Regions from separate parts of the Bacillus sp. 0209A genome, predicted to be linked through region 3. Evidence: riboswitches for the same ligand, from Rfam matches in the RefSeq annotation. Region 3 holds a riboswitch; each other region holds the start of a gene.
What was found. A riboswitch is a leader RNA that binds a small molecule or an ion and turns the genes downstream of it on or off. The one in region 3 is predicted to bind S-adenosylmethionine.
Positions count from the first base shown of each region.

Region 1: it holds a riboswitch for S-adenosylmethionine, as region 3 does, so the genes downstream of both, V6D44_RS06380 (5-methyltetrahydropteroyltriglutamate--homocysteine S-methyltransferase) here and metK (methionine adenosyltransferase) in region 3, are expected to answer to the same signal.
Region 2: it holds a riboswitch for S-adenosylmethionine, as region 3 does, so the genes downstream of both, mtnW (2,3-diketo-5-methylthiopentyl-1-phosphate enolase) here and metK (methionine adenosyltransferase) in region 3, are expected to answer to the same signal.

Region 1 is NZ_JBAIZV010000002.1:230,416-233,692, reverse strand. Features, by position in the region: partial or broken gene V6D44_RS06390 (hypothetical protein) at 270-526, shown strand; gene V6D44_RS06385 (LURP-one-related/scramblase family protein) at 661-1,149, shown strand; SAM riboswitch class I at 1,216-1,322, shown strand; gene V6D44_RS06380 (5-methyltetrahydropteroyltriglutamate--homocysteine S-methyltransferase) at 1,407-2,540, shown strand; SAM riboswitch class I at 2,609-2,715, shown strand; gene V6D44_RS06375 (5-methyltetrahydropteroyltriglutamate--homocysteine S-methyltransferase) at 2,793-3,277, shown strand, end outside.
Region 2 is NZ_JBAIZV010000001.1:640,808-644,084, forward strand. Features, by position in the region: gene mtnX (2-hydroxy-3-keto-5-methylthiopentenyl-1-phosphate phosphatase) at 1-29, opposite strand, end outside; gene mtnW (2,3-diketo-5-methylthiopentyl-1-phosphate enolase) at 26-1,243, opposite strand; SAM riboswitch class I at 1,328-1,428, opposite strand; gene mtnE (methionine-glutamine aminotransferase) at 1,470-2,663, opposite strand; gene V6D44_RS02590 (carbon-nitrogen family hydrolase) at 2,758-3,277, shown strand, end outside.
Region 3 is NZ_JBAIZV010000006.1:43,914-47,190, forward strand. Features, by position in the region: gene pckA (phosphoenolpyruvate carboxykinase (ATP)) at 1-697, opposite strand, end outside; SAM riboswitch class I at 894-1,032, shown strand; gene metK (methionine adenosyltransferase) at 1,201-2,403, shown strand; gene asnB (asparagine synthase (glutamine-hydrolyzing)) at 2,553-3,277, shown strand, end outside.

The DNA.
Region 1 (3,277 bases), on a different contig from region 3:
TGCATACCCTCGTACCGCCCAAATGCTCCGTGATTTGGGTTTTTTGTGTTTAATTAAGATAAATAGGGTATACATCAAACAAGCAAGAAAAAAACATCCAAAAACAGGTAGTTGGAATCACATAATTTTAGGTTAAAAGTTATATAAAGGAATTTATTTTCTCGTCGATAGTAACTATAGAACTAAACATCAACTAGAACATTCACCGTGATTCAAGACTATTTTCAGGTCATCAGGTTAAACTGTTTTAGAGGGGCAGTTATTTATTTTTGATTGATTTAGAATTTTTTGAATACTTTTTGACAATTTATCCGTACAATAGAGATACCAAAACTTTTTTTGGGAGGTATGTAAAATGATCCTATTTATTATCATCGCATTATGCGGCTATCTTCTTTTTTCTTTCAGCAAGGACAATCGCCGCAAACCGCAAAAGACAAGCCCTCTGCCAGCAGCCGCAACTTATCATAACAACCTAATCGACCTTGACGCCATCCGCCAAAAACGCCGGATGCATCTTTCCTAAAACGATATTTCAAACGAAAAGGCTGCTGAACAACGCAGCCTTTTTTCATTTTGGAAACATAGATTTGGACTTGAAACCTTTTTGCCCCCTGTCCGTAATATTTTACAAGGCAAATTCAAAAGGAGACTGCAGCAATGATCGATTTATTTATGAAACAAAAAATGTTCTCGTTTAAAGATACATTTCACATTTATGACCGGGATGAACAAGAGCGATTCAAGGTCGAAGGACGGTTCTTTTCGTTAGGGGACTCATTACAATTGACAGATTCATCCGGGAAAACGCTCGTTTCCATTGAACAAAAAGTGATGTCATTTCTGCCGCGATATGTGATTTCAATTGGCGGGAAAACGGTTTGTGAGGTGACGAAGAAATTAGCGTTTTTCAAACCGAAGTTTGAGATTTCCGGACTTAACTGGCAAATTGACGGTGACTTGTGGAAGAATGAATTCCAGCTGACTGACGGGGAGAATGTCCGGATGTCGGTGAGTAAGAAGTGGCTCAGCTGGGGTGATTCCTATCATTTGCAGATTGCAAACGAGGAAGATGTGCTGCTTTGCACGGCCATCGCTATCGTGTTGGATATGGTCTTATATGACGATGAAGATGAGAGTCTTTTCTAAAAAAGTGTTGACAATTGATTCAAAAGTAATAATATTAAGATAATTAAAATGTAAATATGAAGATGTACCTTATCAAGAGAGGTGGAGGGACTGGCCCTGTGATACCCGGCAACCGCTGTTTCAAACAGAATGGTGCTAAATCCTTAAGAACATTGCGTTCTTGCAGATGAGGCGGAGATTTGATCATTCAAGCTCTTCCTTACTCAAAGGAAGAGCTTTTTTCATGCTTACCCTATTTCAGAAAAGAGGCGAATGACATGGCTCAACAAACAAATGTTGCAGGACAAAAATCAGAAAAACAAAACAAAGCTCCTTTCCGCGCCGATCATGTCGGCAGTTTACTGCGCTCCGCTCCGGTGAAAGAAGCACGCCAGAAAAAAGCGGCCGGCGAGATCACAGCGGAACAGCTTCGTGAGATTGAAAACAAGGAAATCACTCGCATTGTCAAAAAACAAAAAGAAATCGGTCTCGACGTGGTAACAGACGGTGAATTTCGCCGTTCTTGGTGGCATTATGATTTTCTCGAAGGGCTTGACGGTGTGGAACCGTTCATTCCCGCTGAAGGGATTCAGTTCCATAACGTAAAAACAAAAGCACGCAGCATCAAAGTGACGGGAAAACTCGATTTTACGAACCACCCAGCGCTTGCTGATTATCAATTTTTACAAGAGATTGCCGGCGACGCGACACCTAAATTGACGATTCCGAGTCCGAATATGCTGTTTTTCGGTGAAAAGGCCGATAAAGGCATTTATGACGATCAAGAGGAGTACTTTCATGATCTGGCCCAAGCGTACAAAAAAGCAATCAACGCCTTCTATGACGCTGGATGCCGCTATCTTCAGCTAGATGATACGTCATGGTCTCTCTTCTTTGAGGAAAAAGGCAGAGAGGTTGTCCGGGCGCTCGGCGGCGATCCAGAAACATTGCCTGCCTTGTTTGCCAAAACGATTAACGATGCAGTCGCGGACCGCCCTGATGATTTAACAATCACAATGCACATTTGCCGCGGCAACTTCAAGTCGACTTGGGCGGCATCAGGAGGCTATGACGCTGTAGCGGAAACGATTTTGGACGGCTTAAACTTGGACGGCCTGTTCTTGGAATATGATGATGATCGCTCCGGAAATTTTGATCCGCTCCGTTTCGTGAAACGCAAGGATCTGCAAATTGTTCTTGGCTTAATTACATCAAAATACGGCGAGCTCGAAAATCCTGAGGATGTGAAACGCCGAATCAATGAAGCGGCGCGCTTTGTCAGCCTTGACCAGTTGTGCCTCAGCCCGCAGTGCGGTTTCGCCTCTACAGAAGAAGGCAATCTGTTGACAGAGATGCAGCAATGGGCGAAGCTGCGCCACGTCATCGACATCGCCAACGATGTGTGGAGATAATCTATCATTGACAGACATGTAAAATGTGTGAATAATAGATACTATCAGAAAATTTCATAAAAAGGTTTTCCTTATCAAGAGAGGTGGAGGGACTGGCCCTGCGATACCCGGCAACCGCTGTTTAACAGAATGGTGCTAAATCCTTTAGAGCATTGATTGCTCTTGAAGATAAGGTTGAGATTGTCACGCAAGCTCTTCCTTATCCAAAGGAAGAGCTTTTTTATATTTGAATGGAAAGAAGGAATGAACAACATGCCACAACAAACAACACCCGCAGAACAAAAATCACTTCAAAGACAAAAACCGCCATTTCGCGCGGATCAAGTCGGAAGCCTGCTGAGGTCTGAGCCCGTCAAAAAAGCGCGGCTGCAAAAAGCCGCCGGCGAGATTACGGCTGAACAGCTTCGCCAGATCGAGAACGATGAAATCATCCGCATTGTGGAAAAACAGAAGGAAACCGGCCTGAACGTCGTGACAGACGGCGAATTCCGCAGAGCGTGGTGGCATTTTGATTTTCTGGAAAACTTGGATGGGGTTGAGCCGTTTATTCCTGAGCACGGCATTCAATTTCATAACGTACAGACAAAAGCACGCGGCATTAAAGTCACAGATGATATCGACTTTTCAACTCACCCAATGCTTGAAGATTATTCATTTCTCCATAGCATTGCAGGTGACGCGACGCCGAAGATGACGATCCCAAGCCCGAATATGCTGTTTTTCCGCGGAAAGCTTGA
Region 2 (3,277 bases), on a different contig from region 3:
CAAATGATTAAAGGTTTTCGGGTCGTCATACGGCTTCAACCTTTCCCCATTTATCAAGCGCAAGCTTTAGATCCTTGCATTGTTCGGCTTTTTCATCAATCGGCTGGGCTTCTAAGACCGCATCAATAATGGCTCTGAACGCTTTGCCCCCGCCTTGAGCGCCGTTCGGATGTCCGTGTACGCCTCCACCGGCGTTAATTATATGATCTATGCCGAAATCCCGCATTAAAAGCGGAACCATACCGGGATGAATGCCTGCTGACGGAACGGCAAATGTTTGGTTAAAGGCATCCTCTCTTACACATTCTTCATGAATCGCCAGCGCATGTTCTTTCGGAAGCGCAACCGAGCCGTATGGCGACGGAAAGAGACTGAAGTCAGCACCGCAATACCGGTTTAATTTTCCGAGCAAAAGAGCGTGAGAAAAGCCATAAAACGGAGAAGATGTGAACGCCCCGCTGACCGCTGGATGCGCCATAATCGGGATCGCAATTTCGGGATCTTCCGCAAGGCTTTGCATGACGTCCAAGCCGTAAGCGAAAACATTAAACAAAAGCGCATCCGCTCCTAATTCGGCGGCGCGTCTCGCTTTATCTTTCAGATCAGCCGTACGTCCAGTCAAATTGACCGCATACAGCGTTTTATGCCCGGTTTGTTCATACGTTTCTTTCAATATTTGCTTGCCCTCTGTAATTCTTGTTTCAAAAGGCGCCGGACCTGTCTCAAAGAAAATTTCATCGTCCTTGATCAAGTCAACTCCGCCAAGCGCCTGCTGTCTGAGCTGTTCTTTAATATCACTCAAGTCCCTTCCGATAACCCCTTTAAATATGCTCATTAACAGCGGTCTCTCAAATTCCCCCAGCAACTTCCGGATGCCGTATACGCCAAACTTCGGTCCCGGCAGCGTGCGCTTAAATGCTTCAGAGAAGTGAAGATCGAGTAATTTGATTTTCCCATCAAGCGACAGCTTGCCAAACACTGTTGTCAGCAAAGCCGGAATATCCTGAGAGAAATTGATGTCAGGATAGGCGATTGTGATCACCGCTTGTTTTTCTGATGCAGGAGTTCCCTCTCTTTCCTCGACCTGTATCACCCGCCCCTTGTGCTTTTGCATTTGCTCCTGTTTCACCAAGGGCAAATCCGTCCAAGAGCCAACTGTCAATCCTGTTGCGATTTGTTCTGCTTTTTTCTCTGTATCGGCTCCCGGTTCGGTCAGGAGATATGTTGCCAATAACTCACTCATGCCAGAGCTCCTTTCATTTTCATCCATATAAAAAAACCTCTTCAAACAGCAATCGCGTCTAAAGAGGTTTCGTTTCTCGTCCGAATCTTATCTCTCAGCCGCCAGCTGCAAGAATTAGCACCGTGCTTTACAAGTCGGTTGCCGGGCTTCATCGGGCTCGTCCCTCTGCCTGCTCTTGATAAGAAAATATAGATTTTATAAATTATTTCGAATTATCCCATCGTTATCAAGTCTTGTCAATGCTTTTTTGGGTAAACAGGTTCAGTTTCCCAATTCGATAAGCGGCTTCCTTCAGTCTTTCTTCACTTGTCAGCAGCCCGACTCGGACGTAGCCCTCGCCATATTCACCGAAGCCGTTTCCGGCTGCAACCGCCACATTCGCTTTTTCCAGCAAAAGGTTTGAGAACTGCTCGGAAGTATAGCCTTCAGGCACAGGCAGCCATGCAAAAAATGAACCTGCCGGAGCTGTCACATCCCAGCCGATTTTCCGGCATGACGCGATCCAAACGTTTCGCCTGCTTTCATATCGGGCATTTTGCTCCGCCACACACGTCTGATCAGCTAACAGTGCCGCCGCTGCAGCCTCCTGAGTCGCTCTGAAAAGACTGACAAACATATGGTCTTGATACAGATTGATCGCTTCAATGACCGAAGCGTTTCCAACGGCAAAGCCGACCCGCCACCCTGCCATATTATATGTTTTTGACAGCGTGTAAATTTCAATGCCGATATCCTTGGCACCTTCAGTCTGCAAAAAACTTAAAGGCTTTCCGCCGTCAAATCCTACAGCGCCGTAAGCAAAATCGTGAACGACACAGACCCCGTTTTCTTTCGCAAAACTCACGGTTTCTTCAAAGAAGTCAGGGGTAGCAACGGCTCCGGTCGGATTATTCGGATAATTCAAATACATTAATTTCGCCTGTTCCCTCACTTCAGCGGTAATGCTGCTGTAATCAGGAAGAAACGCTCTGTCCTTTACGAGCGGCATCATTTCCATCTTCGCTTTCGCGAGTGCCACACCTGACCAGTAATCAGGATAGCCTGGATCCGGAACTAAAATGGTATCTCCGGGATTCAGCAAGCATTGCGGGAGCTCAACCAGACCGGCTTTCCCGCCGAATAATACAGCGACTTCAGTTTCCGGGTCAAGATCAATGCCATATTCTCTTTTATAAAATGCTGCCGCTGCTGATTTCAGACTGTATGAGCCGCGAAAAGACGAGTATTTATGATTTTCAGGATCAGCAACAGCCCGTTTCATTTCCTCGACGATATGTTCCGGAGTCGGCTGATCCGGATTTCCCTGTCCGAGATTGATGACGTCGTGTCCTTCTGCGAGCTTTCGGTTCACTTGCTGCACCAAAGAAGCGAAGAATTGTTGAGGCAGCTCCTTCAATACATCAGATTGTTCAAATTTCATCTATTCTCACCTTCTAAAAAAATCTTGAAATGATAGTCCATCATCATATATGGTTAAATAAAAAAAGTAAAGAAAAATGTGGAGTGATAATAAGATGAAATGGACGATATCTTGTCTTCAATTTGATATTTCATACGGAAAACCTTCAGAAAATATAAAAAAGGCTGAATTCTTCATCGAAAAAGAAAGCAAACATGCTGACGTTCTTGTTCTTCCTGAACTATGGACAACCGGATATGACTTGGCCAACCTTGATGAGCTCGCTGATGAAGACGGACGTTCTGCTCAAAGCTGGCTGAAGAATACGGCAAAAAAACATGGCGTTCATATTATCGCCGGATCGGTTGCTGTCAGAAAGGATTCTGATGTTTATAATACAATGTACATCGCGGATAAGGAAGGACAAATCATTAAAGAGTACAGGAAAGCCCATCTTTTTCAGCTGATGGATGAGCATGTGTATTTATCAGCCGGTTCCGAAGACGGATACTTTGAGCTTGATGGCGTCAAAAGCTCAGGATTGATCTGTTACGATATCCGTTTTCCGGAGTGGATCAGAAAACATACGACAAAAGGTGCCAACGTGCTGTTTATTTCTGCGGAATGGCCTCTTC
Region 3 (3,277 bases):
CGAAGAAAAGGGCGACATCGCCTTTTTGACCGACATTGGCAGAGCAGTGCATGGATAGAATATCTCTTTCGGGGAGCAGGAAATTCATAATAGAGAAAATGGATTTCTTCATCTCTCCGGCATACTCTGTTCCGCCGATTAAAATCGTCCGCTTTTCGAAAGAGACAATAATAAACGTTTCGGAATGTGTGCCGTCTGTTTTTGGATCTGCTTTAAAATGCGGAGCGGAAAGAATGGTAAACGGCTGTTCAACTGTTTTCTTATCATGGCCTTCCGGGCGGATAAACAGCTGTCTGGCGAATAAATTGTGCCAAGCGAACTCATTCACGACGGTAATCGGCAGTCTGTATTTTTCATCTGCTCCGGCAAATCCTTCAAAAACAAATAGCTCATCCCGCTGTTTCAGATAGCTGACAACTTTTGTGTAGAGCCGCTCAAACGCTTCTTCTGAAATCGGCTGATTCACCGTACCCCAATCGATCTTATTTTTCGTGCTTTCTTCCTGCACGATGAATTTGTCTTTAGGCGAACGTCCTGTGTAAGCGCCTGTTGTCGCCCGAACGGCACCCGTGGATGTTAAAATGCCTTCGTTTCGGGACAGTGCTTTTTCTGTAAGCTGTGCTGCTGATAAATTATGACACACATTTGGACTTGTTAATAAGGCTTGTAAATCAGCGGTTAAATCAACTGAGTTCATATGAAACCTTCCTTTATCGTTTTTTGTGTTTTGCTAATTGTGAATTAGTATAACATATATTTTCAAATAGTCTATACTATTTATCGTTTTTTGTGTGTGCGTTTCCATTGTTTTCCCTTGATATAGGTGCCTATTTCTTCTGAATCATATTGACATTGCAAACCCTTTTACGATAAGATATTTCATTGAGCGGATACTCTTATCCCGAGCTGGCGGAGGGACAGGCCCTATGAAGCCCAGCAACCGGTTTCTCTGTTATTTATTAGGTTCAGCTGTGTGAGACAACCAAGGTGCTAACCTGTTGCAAGGTTGTATGATTCCTTGAGCGATAAGAGTGAAAGGCACAAAGACCAAACCCTTTCCTCGATGGAAAAGGTTTTTTTATTTCATAAAATATGCCAATTAACATTCTCTAATATAACGTTACATTGTATAAGAGGGAGCGAGTTCCGTATCATATATACAAGGTCTATCGGGAGGCCTTGTGCAGGAGGAAGCAAATCATGAGTAAAAATCGTCGTTTATTTACATCAGAATCTGTTACGGAGGGACATCCGGATAAAATCTGCGACCAGATTTCTGACAGCATTTTAGATGAAATTTTAAAGAAAGACCCTAACGCGCGTGTGGCTTGTGAAACGTCAGTGACAACCGGTTTGGTTCTTGTCAGCGGAGAGATCACAACATCTACGTATGTTGACATTCCGAAGACGGTTCGTCAAACCATTAAAGAAATCGGATACACACGTGCGAAATACGGATTTGATGCGGAAACTTGTGCGGTTTTAACATCAATTGACGAGCAGTCTGCTGATATCGCGATGGGTGTAGACCAAGCGCTTGAAGCCCGTGAAGGCACAATGAGCGATGAAGAAATTGAAGCGATCGGTGCGGGTGACCAAGGTTTAATGTTCGGTTATGCGTGCAACGAAACGAAAGAGCTTATGCCTCTTCCGATTTCACTTGCTCATAAATTGGCCCGCCGCCTGAGTGAAGTCCGTAAAGAAGATATTCTTCCGTACCTTCGCCCTGACGGCAAAACACAAGTAACCGTTGAATACGATGAAAATAACAAACCTGTCCGTATTGACGCGATTGTTATTTCAACTCAGCACCACCCTGAAATTACGCTTGAGCAAATCCAGCGCAACATTAAAGAACATGTTATCAATCCGGTTGTTCCTGAAGAGCTGATTGATGAAGAAACAAAATATTTCATCAACCCTACAGGACGTTTCGTTATCGGAGGCCCTCAAGGGGATGCGGGACTTACAGGACGCAAAATCATCGTTGATACGTATGGCGGCTATGCACGCCACGGCGGAGGCGCGTTCTCAGGCAAGGATGCGACGAAGGTAGACCGTTCTGCTGCTTATGCAGCGAGATACGTTGCGAAAAACATCGTTGCGGCTGAGCTTGCTGATTCTTGCGAAGTGCAGCTTGCTTACGCGATCGGTGTTGCACAGCCTGTGTCAATCTCAATCAACACATTCGGTTCCGGAAAAGCTTCTGAGGAAAAACTGATTGAAGTTGTTCGCAATAACTTTGATTTACGACCTGCCGGCATTATCAAAATGCTTGATTTACGCCGTCCGATCTACAAACAAACTGCTGCGTACGGCCACTTCGGACGTCACGATGTTGATCTTCCGTGGGAGCGTACAGACAAAGCGGAGCAGCTGCGCAAAGAAGCGTTAGGAGAATAATTTTATAGCCGCTTACTGGTTAAGCGGCTTTCCTTTTTTTATCGTTGTATTCATGTTTATATTTTTACATAACTGTGAAACCAAATACTATTCACAGCGTCTATAAATAGGGGTTCAATGATGACAATTTTAATTATGGAGGCAATACTATGTGTGGATTTGTCGGGGTTTTTAACAAGCATCCGTTAGCTCAAACCGCTGATCAAGAAGAACTAATCAAACAAATGAACCAAATGATCGTTCACCGCGGTCCTGACAGTGATGGATATTTCCATGATGAGCACGTTGGATTCGGATTCAGACGGCTCAGCATTATTGATGTAGAAAATGGCGGACAGCCTTTATCATATGAAGATGAAACCTATTGGATTATCTTTAACGGAGAAATCTATAACTATATTGAACTGAGAGAAGAACTTGAAGCAAAGGGGTATACATTCAACACGGATTCGGACACAGAGGTTCTTCTTGCGACTTATCGTCACTACAAAGAAGAAGCCGCGTCCAAACTGCGCGGTATGTTTGCCTTTCTGATTTGGAATAAAAACGATCATGTGCTGTATGGAGCAAGAGATCCGTTCGGCATTAAACCATTGTATTACACAACGATCAATGATCAGGTTTATTTTGCCTCAGAGAGAAAAAGTTTAATGGTTGCTCAAAATGATATTGAAATAGATAAAGAGGCATTGCAGCAGTACATGTCATTCCAATTCGTTCCTGAACCAAACACGCTTGATGCCAATGTGAAAAAAATAGAGCCGGGTTCACAGTTTACAATCCGCCCAGATGGCGATATCACATTCAAAACGTATTTCAAAGCGAACTTCAAACCAGTTCAGACTGAAGAAGATAAGCTTGTGAAAGAAGTTAG